2 regions of the Paenibacillus sp. SJS-P3 genome follow, and region 2 is predicted to be linked to the other one. Evidence: riboswitches for the same ligand, from Rfam matches in the RefSeq annotation. Region 2 holds a riboswitch; the other holds the start of a gene.
The links. A riboswitch is a leader RNA that binds a small molecule or an ion and turns the genes downstream of it on or off. The one in region 2 is predicted to bind FMN.

Region 1 (6,271 bases), 490 kb from region 2:
GGAAGAGAACAGGCAGACGCCGTTCATCGGAACATATTTGAGATGGCTCCGTTTTTTCGGCATCATGGCTTCGTTGTTTCTCGTTCCGATCTGGCTGCTGTTCGCCATGAATCCGCATCTGCTCCCGCCTTCGCTGGCTTTCATCGGGCCGGATAAGCACAGCAAGCTGCCGCTGTTCGTCCAGTTCCTGCTGGCGGAAGCGGGCATCGACCTCATGCGGATGGCCGCACTCCATACGCCTACGCCGCTGGCGATGGCGATCTCGCTCGTGTCCGCGATACTGGTCGGGGATATCGCCGTCAAGAGCGGCCTTTTCATCAACGAAGTCATTCTGTACGTGGCCGTCGCCGCCATCGGCATGTACGCCACTCCGAGCTACGAGCTCAGCCTTGCCAACAAGATCGTGCGGCTGCTGCTGATCTGTCTGGTGGCGGCCTTCCATATTCCCGGGCTTGTGCTGGGATGGACCGCGGTGTTCGTTCTGCTCGTCATGCAGCGTTCGTTCAACCGGCCCTACATGTGGCCTTTCATCCCGTTCGATCCGCAAGGGATGATCAACATCATTTTGAGGTTGCCGGTCATGAAAAACAAAAAGCGTCCGAACCTGCTTCGTCCGCAGCAGCGGGACAAGATGCCCGATGCCGAGGGAAGCTGAAGCGGCAGACTTCGGCGGCCCGGTCGAAGATGCAACAAATGCAAATGAAAGGACACAAAATCCATTTCTCCTCCAAACAGGGGTCGTTTATACTTGGATCACAATGATAAACGATTCCCTCCGGCGGAGGGCGGAAAGAAGGTGCTCTTTTCATGTATTTGCACGGAACAGCCCAAGTCAATGAACAGGGCCGCCTGGAAATCGGCGGCTGCGATACGAAGGATCTGGCGGAACAGTACGGCACTCCGCTTTATATTGTCGATGAGGCTCTTGTGCGTCAGCGTGCAAGGGAATATGTCGACGCATTCAAGGCTTCCGGATTCAAGTTCCAGGTTGCTTACGCAAGCAAGGCGTTCAGCACCGTGGCGATGTGCGCGATCGCCGAGCAGGAAGGGATGTCTCTCGACGTCGTATCCGACGGAGAGCTGCACACAGCTCTGCAGGCCGGTTTCCCGGCAGAACGCATCCACTTCCACGGCAACAACAAGACGCCTTTCGAGATCGAGATGGCCATCGACGCCGGCATCGGCTGCTTCGTGGTGGACAACTTCACGGAGCTTGAGTTGCTGAACGCGATCGCCGGGTCCAAAAACCGCAAAGTCAATATTCTGCTGCGGATCACACCGGGTGTAGAAGCGCATACCCATGACTATATTTCCACGGGACAGCAGGATTCGAAGTTCGGCTTCGATCTTGCGGCCGGTGCCGCTTATCGTGCCGTAGAGGAAGCGTCCAAGCTCGATAATATCGTGCTTCTGGGCATCCACTCCCATATCGGCTCCCAAATCTTCGAAGTGGAAGGATTCCGCATGGCCGCTGCCAAAGCGGCTGAATTCTCTGTCGAAGTCCGAGACAAGCTGGGCCATATCTTCCGCGTCATCAACCTCGGCGGCGGCTTCGGCATCCGCTACACGGAAGAGGATGCCCCGCTTCCGGCCAGTACCTATATCGCCGCGATCACCGATGCGATCCGCTCCAACTTCTCCGCAGCCGACTATCCGCTGCCCGAGATCTGGATCGAGCCGGGCCGCAGCATCGTGGGAGATGCCGGTACGACGCTGTATACCGTCGGCACGTTCAAGGAAATTCCCGGCGTGCGCAAGTACGTCGCCGTCGACGGCGGCATGACCGACAATCCGCGCCCTGCGCTGTATGAATCCAAGTACGACGCCGTGCTTGCGAACCGCGCTTCCGAGCCAGCGAGCGAGACGGTTTCCGTAGCGGGCAAATGCTGCGAGAGCGGCGATATGCTCATCTGGGACCTCGAGCTGCCGAAGGCGGAAAGCGGCGATCTGCTGGCTGTATTCTGCACCGGCGCCTACAACTACGCGATGGCGAGCAACTACAACCGGATCCGCCGGCCGGCCGTCGTCCTCGTCAAGGACGGCCAGTCCGACCTCGCCGTGCAGCGCGAATCTCTGGAAGATATATCCAGAAACGACCTTCTGCCTGAGCGCCTGCGCAAGGCTGGCGTCCAATCCTAGTCGTAAAAGCATAGCCCTTCGGAGAAACCCGCGTTAATCAACGTCGGGCTTCTCTTTTTTTAATTCCGTTTGCCTAGTTCTCCGAGGTTCTTCGGTAGTGAGTGAATTAGACGGATTTTTCGCCTAATTCCTTGAAATTAGGGTAAATAGGAGCGAATAAGAAGGGTTTTCCGCCTTATTCCTTGAGATTAAGGTAAATAGGAGCGAATAAGACGGGTTTTCCGCCTTATTTCTTAAGTTTAAAGTAAAAAGGAGCAAATAAGACGGGTTTTCCGCCTTATTTCCTCGAGTTTAGGGTAAAGAGATGGGAATTAGACGAATTATTCGTCTAATTTCAAAAATTTGGAATGAACACCGTGTTTGACGAACTTATCCAACGTATTGATGGACGGACAACAAAGGTTTCTCTCTGCTCCTGTGCAAACGGAGCTGTCCTCTGTTTGGACAGCTGCCGTTTTGCTTTTCGAGAATAGAACCCGCGCGAGAACCGCGGTTTCTCTCTGCTCCTGCGCAAACGGAGCTGTCCTCTGTTTGGACAGCTGCCGTTTTGCTTTTCGAGAATAGAACCCGCACGAGAACCGCGGTTTCTCTCTGCTCCTGCGCAAACGGAGCTGTCCTCTGTTTGGACAGCTGCCGTTTTGCTTTTCGAGAATAGAACCCGCGCGAGAACCGCGGTTTCTCTCTACTCCTGCGCAAACGGGGCTGTCCTCTGTTTGGACAGCTGCCGTTTTGCTTGGAATGCTGCCTTAGTGTATGATAGAATCCGTACATACCGTTAGAGGACAAGGAGTGACTATCATGGCAAAACAAGCAAAAATCACGCTGGAAAACGGCGGAGAAGTGGTTCTGGACCTGTTCGAAAAGGACGCCCCGAACACGGTCGCCAATTTTGAAAAGCTCGCGAACGAGGGCTTCTACAACGGACTGAGCTTCCACCGCGTCATTCCGGGATTCGTCGCTCAAGGCGGCTGCCCGAACGGCACCGGCACCGGCGGCCCTGGCTATACGATCAACTGCGAGATCAACCCGAACAAGCATGAGCGCGGCTCCCTCGCGATGGCGCATGCGGGACGCAATACGGGCGGCAGCCAGTTCTACATCTGCTATCAGCCGCAGCCGCATCTGGACGGACAGCATACGGTCTTCGGCAAAGTTGCCAAGGGCATGGAGTATGTCGATGCGTTCAACAACGGCGCGAAAATGGCCAAAGTAGAAGTTTCCGAGGCTTAAGGAAGGCTTTGCCCGAATAGTCCGGCGGAGGGACAGCCCTCTGCCGGCTTATTTCTTTTCTCCCTTGTCCGCAGCCGCGAAGCCGGAACGGCTCCAATTCCAAGCCGCCGACTTGCAATTTGGATGGAGGCAAGGTAAGATGCAGGAAGAACAGTTATCATTCTGGATACAGTTTCTTGCCGGCATGATCGTTCGACAGGTTTGAACCAAATACAGCGGTTTCCTTCGGGGTCGGGTGAAAGTCCCAACCGGCGGTGATCCGCCTGCGAGCGCATGAGCACATGCTCCGCTCGGCAGCGCGGCAAGTCCGTGACCCGATTGCCATTTCCCGCAAGATCTCGAGAGCCTGCGGCGCAAGGCAAGCGGTGGACCTGGTGAGATTCCAGGACCGACAGTACAGTCTGGATGGGAGAAGGAGCCGCTTTTGATGCTCGCCATGCCTTGTTCCAAGGCGTCTATTTTGGCATCCATCAGCGAAGGCCATCCCTCCGGATGGAGGATGTTTGGCTTATTCGCGAAATGTTTTGCCATAGACACCTGCTGGTACGAAGCATGCATGGGGGAATAGCGACGGGTGTCCGTCTGCTTTCCCCTACCCTGGCAAGGAACTGTACTTTCCTTGCCGGCGTGATCATCCTAAGCGGACTCGATTGTCATCCACACCCCCGAAGGTTTAGCGTCGGGGGTGTTTTTGCGTTATGGAACGGATGGACGACGGATTTTATATGGATCTGGCCCTGGAGATGGCTGCAAAGACGTCGGGGCAGACCTCGGTCAATCCGGTCGTCGGCTGCGTCGTCGTCAACAACGGCCGCATCGTCGGCATCGGAGCGCATCTGAAACGGGGAGAAGGCCATGCCGAGGTGCATGCGCTCAATATGGCCGGCGAAGAAGCGGAAGGCTCGACCGTCTATGTGACGCTTGAGCCATGCAGCCACTTCGGCCGGACGCCGCCGTGCTGCGATCGGATCATTGCCGCCCGCGCGGCCAAGGTCGTGATTGCGGCGATCGACCCGAATCCCGCTGTCGCGGGAAGCGGAGCCGGCAAGCTTCGCGAGGCCGGCATCGAGGTCGTCACCGGAGTCCGCGAAGCGGAATCCAGACGTCTGAATGAAGCGTTCAACAAATTCATTACGACCGGGCTTCCGTTCGTCACGCTCAAGACGGCCTCGACGCTGGACGGCAAGATCGCGGCGAAAAGCGGCGACAGCCGGTGGATTACCGGACCGGAATCACGCGAGGCGGTCCATGCGCTGAGACATCGCCATCAAGGCATCATGGTCGGGATCGGGACCGTGCTGGCCGACGACCCTTCGCTCAGCGCAAGGCTTTCCGTGCCGGCGCTCCAGCCGGTCCGGATCGTTGTCGATTCAACGCTGCGGCTCCCGCCGAAGGCCAAGCTTATGGATGGCGCCGCCCCGGTCATCGTGCTGGCGTCTGGCGCTGCCGACCCGGCGAAGCGGGCGGCTCTGGAAGCCGCCGGCGCCGAGGTGATCCTTTGCGGCAATGGCCGTACGGTCGACTTGAAGCAGGGAATGAAGCAGCTCGGCGAGAGAGAAATCGGCTCGATCCTCCTCGAAGGAGGGGGCAGGCTGAACGGGGGCATGCTGGATAACAGGCTCGTCGACCGGATCAGGCTGTTTTTCGCTCCGAAAATCATCGGAGGGGGAGCCGCTTCGCCGGGAAGCTTTGATTTCGGCGGGTTTCTGCGGATGGAAGAGGCGATAACCCTCGTGGATACGGAGATGGAGCGGTTCGGAGACGACTGGTGCTTGTCCGGAGTTCCGCTTTACGGAGATAAGGAGGCTGAGCCATGTTCACCGGCTTGATCGAAGAAATAGGCACCCTGCAGCGGGTGTCCCAGAGGGGCGAGGCTCTCTTGCTGACTATTGGAGCTTCCAAGGTTTTGGAAGGGGTCGGCCTCGGGGACAGCATTTCCGTCAATGGAGTGTGCCTGACGGTTACTTCCTGGGACAAACGAAGCTTCAATGTGGACGTCATGCCGGAAACCTACCGTCATACGAATCTGAAGGACCTCCCGGCCGGAAGCCCCGTCAATCTGGAACGGGCGATGGCGGCAGGGGGGAGGTTCGGAGGGCATATCGTTCAAGGGCATGTGGACGGCACCGGCATGATCATGCAGCGCAGGGTCGACGCCAACGCGGTCGTGTTCCGGATCAAGCCTCATGATGACGCGCTTATGCGATATGTCATTCCCCAGGGATCCATTACAGTCGACGGTATCAGCCTCACGGTAACCGGTACGGAAGGCGGCGGACTCGACATATCGATCATCCCCCACACGTTGGCCCAGACGGTGCTTCAGCATAAAAAAGCCGGAGACACCGTCAATCTGGAATGCGACATTGTCGGGAAATACGTGGATCACCTGCTTCATTACGGCAGCCGATCCGTATCCTCGCCTTCCGCTTCCCAGCCCTCTGGCGGTCTAAGCGCCGCCTTCCTTGCCGATAATGGATTTATTTGAGAAGCCTGAAGGGAGAGGACAGAAGTGGAACACTTTGACCATCAAGAAGGACCGTCACCGTTCGATACCGTCGAGGAAGCGATCCAGGAGCTGCTTGCAGGCAAGCCCGTCATCGTCGTCGACGACGATGACCGCGAGAACGAAGGAGATCTGATCGCGCTGGCCGACAAGCTGTCTCCGGCCGTCGTCAATTTCATGATTACGGAAGCCCGCGGACTCGTATGCGTGCCGATTACGGCGGAAAGAGCCGAGGAACTGGAGCTGCCTCCGATGGTGTCGCAAAATACGGACTATCACGGAACGGCGTTCACGGTATCCGTCGACCATATCTCCACGACGACCGGCATATCCGCCCATGAGCGTGCGGAGACGATCAAGGCGCTGGTCGACGGGACGGCCAAGGCGGGCGACTTC
Region 2 (6,271 bases):
CCTGGACCTGCAGGTGGATGCCCGGATGGCGAAGTCGCAAAGCCAGTATCTGTGCCTGAACAAGCTCGACGACGTGCGGGGAGACGAAGGCTACGAGGCGATCTACGAGACGCTTCCCGAATTCGTGCGCAAGCCCGACACGCTGCAGTCCTTCCATCCGTACGGCAGCCGCAAGGATTATGCCGGGCTCGACGACGCCAACTGGTCGAAGATCGGCTGGGACGTGTTCCAGGACTGCTTCGTCTGCCCGCAGCGCCATCGCTGCGGCATGACGCTGTCGCGCGACCATTACCGGAAGTCGCCCGATCTCATTATTTGCTCCCATGATTTTTACATGGAGCATGTGTGGACGGCCGAAGCGCGCAAGCGGGAAGGCCAGCTGCCGCTGCTGCCCGAGCATAGCTCGGTCGTATTCGATGAAGGCCATCTGCTGGAGACGGCGGCCCAGAACGCATTGACCTACAAGCTCCAGCACTCGGTATTTGAATCCATCATCAGCCGTCTGCTGCAGAACGACATCCGCGAAACGCTGGCGTATGCGATCGAGGACGCCATCACCCGCAGCGAGGAGCTGTTCCGGCGCCTGCAGCAGGCCAGCCGTCCCGTCGAAGGATCGGAACGTCTGGAGTTCGAGCTGACGCCGGGCCTGCTCCGGGAAATCCGCGCATTCCGCTCCTTGCTGGAAGAGATCGAGGAGCAGCTCGTATTCGAGAGCGGCTTGTTCACCCTGGACGGTTATCACCTGACGATCGTGGAAGAGCATCTCGATATGATCGGCACGGCCCTGGCGCTGTTCGAAAAGCCGGAAGGGCTCATCACCTGGCTGCTGCCAGATCCTGACGGCTTGACGCTGGTCATGATGCCGAGGCTGGTCAAGGAAGTGCTCCGGGAGCGGGTATTCGCCAAATCGATGCCGATCATCTTCTCTTCGGCTACGCTGTCGGCTGGAGGCTCCTTCCATTATGCGGCCGATACGCTCGGAATCGAGGATTACTTGAGCTTCAGCACTCCGTCTCCGTACGATTATGCTTCCCAGATGCGGATCCATCTCGATCCTGCCGCGGCAGCGGAGGACAAGAGGCGGCGCACGGTCGAGGCGCTCCGCCACAGCGGAGGAAGGGCTCTCCTCCTCTTCCCGTCCCGCAAGCAGCTAGAGTCGTTCCGCGACTGGGCTGCCGGAGCGCCGGAGATGAAGGAATACCGGATGCACTTTGAAGGCACGGCGGAAATAAGCAGCCTGATCACGGCTTTCCAGCAAGACGAGGAAAGCATCCTGTGCGCCCATACCCTATGGGAAGGACTCGATGTGCCGGGTCCGTCGCTGTCGCTCGTCGTCGTCTGGGATCTGCCTTGGCCGCCGCGTGATCCGGTCTTCAACGCCCGGCGCCAAGCGGCGGAGAGCGCCTTCGAGGAAATCGAGGTTCCGTTCATGCAGCTGAGGCTGAGGCAAGGGGTCGGGAGGCTGATCCGGTCGCGCGGTGACAGCGGGGAAGTCGTCATCCTGTCCTCGCAGCTGCTTGACCGTCAAGTTCGGGAAGCCGTCGTGTCGGTGCTGCCCGAAGGAACGTTACAGGAGGAGAATTGATATGGAAATTACGGAATACAGCGTGGAGAAAATCAAGGATCCGTTCGGCATTCTGGACGGACAGCGGTATGAATACCTGCTTCAGATCGAGGTTGACGAAGAGGACGAGCTGTATTCGCCGAGCGGCCTGTACGTGCGCGCGGTGTACAAGCAAGAAGGAGCGGGAGGCTCCATCATCCGCCACGAGATCCGCGAGCGGGGCAGCGACCGGCTGCTGGACTTCGGCCTTGAGGATGAAGAGCTCGCCGAACTGGAGACGTTCTGCATGGAACATATCGCCGATTCGGAAGCAAACGGATAAACAGGCAAGAGCCCGCGGCTGCTGGTCAGCGCGGGCTCTAGTTCTACTTATGGGGGAGAGACATATGCAGCCTTTTACGGAAAAAGTGATCCGGGTCGTCGGCGCCATCCCGGAAGGCAAGGTCATGACCTACGGCTCGGTCGCGGCAGCGGCCGGAAGCCCGCGCGCCGCGCGCCAGGTCGTCCGCATCCTCCATTCCATGGGGGAGAAGTACGGGCTGCCCTGGCATCGCGTCGTCAACGCGGCAGGCTCCGTGTCGCTGCCGGGAGATGCCGGCGAGCTTCAAAGGGCATTGCTGGCCGCGGAAGGCATCGAAGAAGGCTTGCGCGGAGCGATCGATCTCGAGCGGCATCGGCATGATGCAGATGGAGAGTCGATCGATCGTGAGCGGCATCGGCATGATCCGGATGGTGAGCAGTCCGGCGGCGAAGCCGGACATTAGGCGGCGGGCTGCTCCGCCGCGGCTCTGGCCGTGCTGCGGCTGAGCATGACGAGCACGCCCCAGATGAGCAGGAAGCCGATCAGCTCATGAACCTTGAGCACGGATCCGAATACGATCCAGTTGATGAGGACGCCGACGGCAGGGAAGGCAAGCTCGGCCAGCGTGGCGATGGAAGCCTTGGTCGAGGAGAGCCCTTTATAATAAAGCAGCATGCTCAGCAGCCCGGGAATGAAAGCCTGGAAGAGCAGGTTGACGATGAGAATCGCAGCCGTGCCCGAGCTGCCGAGCGGCTTCCAGGCATCTCCGGCGGCCAGCAGCAGAATGCCGAGCAGCGGTATGGCGAGCAGGAAGCGGAGCGAAGTGACGATATGGAAGCCGAGCTTCTTCTTCAGCAGGTATTTGCCCATGACGGTCGATCCGCCCCACAGGAAAGCGGCCGCGATCGAATACAGGGCTGCCTGGGAGCCGAGATCATGCAGGCCGAGCTGCGGAGCATGGAAGCCGAATGTAAGCAGGTACGTTCCGGCGAGCGCGACGAGCAGATACCAGGAAAAGCGGGCTGGGAAGGATTCCTTGAGCATGAAGCGGGCAAGAATGATGGCCAGCAGCGGCTGCAGCTTCTGCAGCAGCAGGACGGCATTGAAGTTGCCCATCGTGAACGCGGACGTGAACAGCACCGTGGCGATGGCGGAGCCGCCCCAGGAAACGAAGAACAGGGCTCCGACGACGCCGAGGGTGAGCTTGCCGGTGAGCTGATGACGGTAATGGATAAGGACCGGTACGGCATAGAGAGCGAGCAGAAGATGCTCCAGGAAAACGATCTGCGGAGACGTGAAGGTTTTCAGAAGCAGGATGCGGAAGAGGGGATCGACTCCCCAGAGCGTCGCGCCGAGAACGACGTACCAGATGCCGCGGCTGCGGGTGAACAGGCTTTTGTCCGCGCTGAGCGGACGGTCAAGCGTAGCTGTGTCTTTCAATTCAACAACCTCCAGTGGCGGGTTTTTGAATTGAACCTCGTAGAAGCTCCGAACCCCCGCCAGATGACAAATGGCGGGGGCACGAAATAATACGCCTCGCCATGATCGTGGCACGAAGCGCATTAAACCTTCTCTCATCCGGACTGTCACCGTCGGCCTTGGACTCGCACCAAGTCAGTCCCTGATCCGCATATGCAGATCAGGGAGTCGCGGGCTTCGGCGCGCGTTCGCGCCGTCACCGCCGGTAGGGAATCGCACCCTGCCCCGAAGGTTCATATTCAGTTGTGTGAATTATATCACAAGGCGACAGCACTCGACAAGAAAAGTTCATGGTTGCAAGGAGCAGCAGAGCATCTCCCCAGGTATAATAAGGAGACAAGCGCAACTGGGAAAGGGGAATACAGGTCATGAAGAAATGGACATTCGCGGCGCTCGCGGTTCTCGTGCTTCTGGTCGCGGCGGGCTGCGGATCTTCCGGCAACGCGCCATATCAGGACGAATCGGCGGTCAAGGTCGCGATTACGAGCGACCCGGCAGCCGTGGCCGGAACGCCGCTGCAGCTGACGGCGGCCATCGAGGGACTGGTCACGGAAGAGAACCTGAAGATCGACTTCGACATCCGGGAAGAAACGGAGCAGGAGCTCCCAATATTGATCACATCCAAGAAGAAGGCCCAGGGTCAGTATGAGGTCACGCATACGTTCGATAAGCCGGGCATATACGTCATCTACATCCATATCTATTCCGGAGACGATCTCCATATCATCAAGCGCAGCACGTTCGACGTCGCATGAGCCGGAAGCCGGCCAAGGGCTGTTCCCATCGGGGGACAGCCCTTTTTGCATTCCCGCTTTAGGCGCGGGACAGACAGGTCCATCCCTGGCTATCGCGGATCAGACAGGTCCTTCCCTATCGCGGATCCGCATGCCGCGATGTATTCGTTCCCGGATCTTAAACACCTCGTCCGTAACATCTCCGCAGGCTGCTGTCCATGAAATCGCATGCGAAGCGGGCTGAGGCTCCGCTTGGCATCGGCATCAACCGGAAGCCTCAAGCTCCGATGAGCTGCCGCTCGATGGGCTGCGTCTTGCCGCAAGATGCCGGGAGAGCAGGAGGAAGAAGAGGAAAGCGAGCGCGCTCAAAACCAGATTGACGGCAATGACGGTCTGGTACGAATGCTGAAGCCGGTAAAGGATGCCTCCTCCGAGCGCGGCAGCCGCTCCTCCGAGCTGATGGACGAGCAGCAGAAATCCGGTGCGCAGGCCGCCCGGTCCGCCGGCGCTCTCCTCCGCGAGCAGAATGCCGCCCGATACGGCGCCAACATAGCTTGCGCCGAAGAGCAGCGAGAAAAATACAGGCGACAGCTGCAGATGGGGAAGCAGCAAGGAAAAGGCGAGGACGCGGACTCCAAACAGCAAAGCCAGCGCTGAAGATCGGGAGGAGCGGTCCAGGAAATAGGAGAACAGGAGCCCGCCGCAAACTTCGAGCACGCCGAGCAGGCTGAGGGAAGCGGCGATCGTCGCTGCCGGCACATGCGAGTGTTGATGGATGGCTGCCAGGTTCATTTCCACGGTGCCCATGCTGAAGCCGCAGGCAAGGAGAGAGAAGGAGACGGCGAGGAATACGCGGTTTCGGGCCATGTCCAGCAGCGCGGCGGATTTCTCCCGCCAGCTACGGGGAGAGTCTGCGGAAGAGGCGGCGGAGCTTCCGGACTGAGCTCCGGCATGCGGCTTTTGGCCGTCCTCCGGTGGAAGAGCCGTTTCAGTAGCTGCGGAGAGACCTTTTTTCTCGACGAGAGGAACCTGTTCCATATCGCCATTCAGGCTTGCCGCCCGGCGCCGGAAGACGAGCGCCGCCAAAGGCAGGAACAGCAGGTGGACGACGAGCAGCACACCATAGAGCTGTCTCCACTCGTACTTGTGGCCTTGCGTCAGCAGCGGCGTCAGCACGGCCAGGCCAAGCGACCCGGCGCTGCCGAGCAGAGCGAGCGCTTTGGCTCGGTGATGACGGAACCAGTCCTGCACGAGCATATAGGCCGAGGTGGCTCCGAGCCCGCTCAATCCGGCAAGCAATCCGTTCCCGAGCCAATATCCGAGCGTGCCGGGAATGAACAGCACCGAGGCGGCGCCGAGGGCGTTCATCGCGGCGGAGATTCCCATCGCCGCTGCATAGCCTTTGCGGTCGGCGAGAAGGCCGCCGAGCGGCGCGCAAACGGCGGTCAGCACGATGGCGGTCGACCACGAAAAGCCGAGAAAGTCCCGCTCGACGCCGAGGTCGGCGGTAATTTCCGGCTGGAAAAAGGCGATGACGATGCGGCCCAGCGAGCCTGCGAAGGTAAAGCACCATAAGACGGTCAGAAGCAGCCAGGCGAATTTCGGTTCCTTGAACAACATGGCGGATCCCCCTCTGTTTTGTTGCCATCATAGCGGTTCGGCTGGCTGGGCGCATCAGCCAATTGGAGGAAATTTTGCCCATCCAATTCATGGAGGCGCTATAATGAAACAAAAGGGGGGACGCCCATGTTCTGGAAACCGGATCCAACCGGCTCAGACGCCGTCTATATCCAGATATGCCGGCACTATGAGGAGCAGATTCGCAGCGGGCTGCTGCCTCCGGGCTCGAAGCTTCCGGCCGAACGGGATCTTGCCCTCAGGCTGGCGGTCAATCGCAGCACGGTCCAGGCGGCATATGGAGAGCTGAGGGCGCTCGGCCTCGTCCAGTCGCGCCCGGGCAGCGGGACGAGCGTCAGCGACTCGATGTGGGAGCAGGGGGAGCAGGGAGAGCGGCAGCCGGATTGGATCCGCTATCTGCGCCGGAGATACAATCCTTCCGGCCGGCTGCAGGAGGCCGTCAACGAGGCGCCGGGAGAAGGCGTGATCGACCTCACCCAAGGAGAGATGCATCGCAGCCTGATGCCGCTGGAGCTGCTGGAGCGGCTGTCGGGAGAGATTGATTGGAGCCTGCCG

Region 1: another riboswitch for FMN. It lies ahead of ribD (bifunctional diaminohydroxyphosphoribosylaminopyrimidine deaminase/5-amino-6-(5-phosphoribosylamino)uracil reductase RibD); the one in region 2 lies ahead of AC06G8_RS11810 (DMT family transporter).

What each region holds. Positions count from the first base shown of each region.
Region 1 is NZ_CM160043.1:2,077,504-2,083,774, forward strand. Features, by position in the region: gene AC06G8_RS09465 (spore germination protein) at 1-655, shown strand, start outside; gene lysA (diaminopimelate decarboxylase) at 808-2,139, shown strand; gene AC06G8_RS09475 (peptidylprolyl isomerase) at 2,938-3,369, shown strand; FMN riboswitch at 3,587-3,790, shown strand; gene ribD (bifunctional diaminohydroxyphosphoribosylaminopyrimidine deaminase/5-amino-6-(5-phosphoribosylamino)uracil reductase RibD) at 4,068-5,198, shown strand; gene AC06G8_RS09485 (riboflavin synthase) at 5,183-5,857, shown strand; gene AC06G8_RS09490 (bifunctional 3,4-dihydroxy-2-butanone-4-phosphate synthase/GTP cyclohydrolase II) at 5,882-6,271, shown strand, end outside.
Region 2 is NZ_CM160043.1:2,562,741-2,569,011, reverse strand. Features, by position in the region: gene AC06G8_RS11825 (ATP-dependent DNA helicase) at 1-1,585, shown strand, start outside; gene AC06G8_RS11820 (DUF6509 family protein) at 1,587-1,886, shown strand; gene AC06G8_RS11815 (MGMT family protein) at 1,951-2,328, shown strand; gene AC06G8_RS11810 (DMT family transporter) at 2,325-3,305, opposite strand; FMN riboswitch at 3,428-3,581, opposite strand; gene AC06G8_RS11805 (hypothetical protein) at 3,713-4,099, shown strand; gene AC06G8_RS11800 (MFS transporter) at 4,343-5,698, opposite strand; gene AC06G8_RS11795 (aminotransferase-like domain-containing protein) at 5,825-6,271, shown strand, end outside.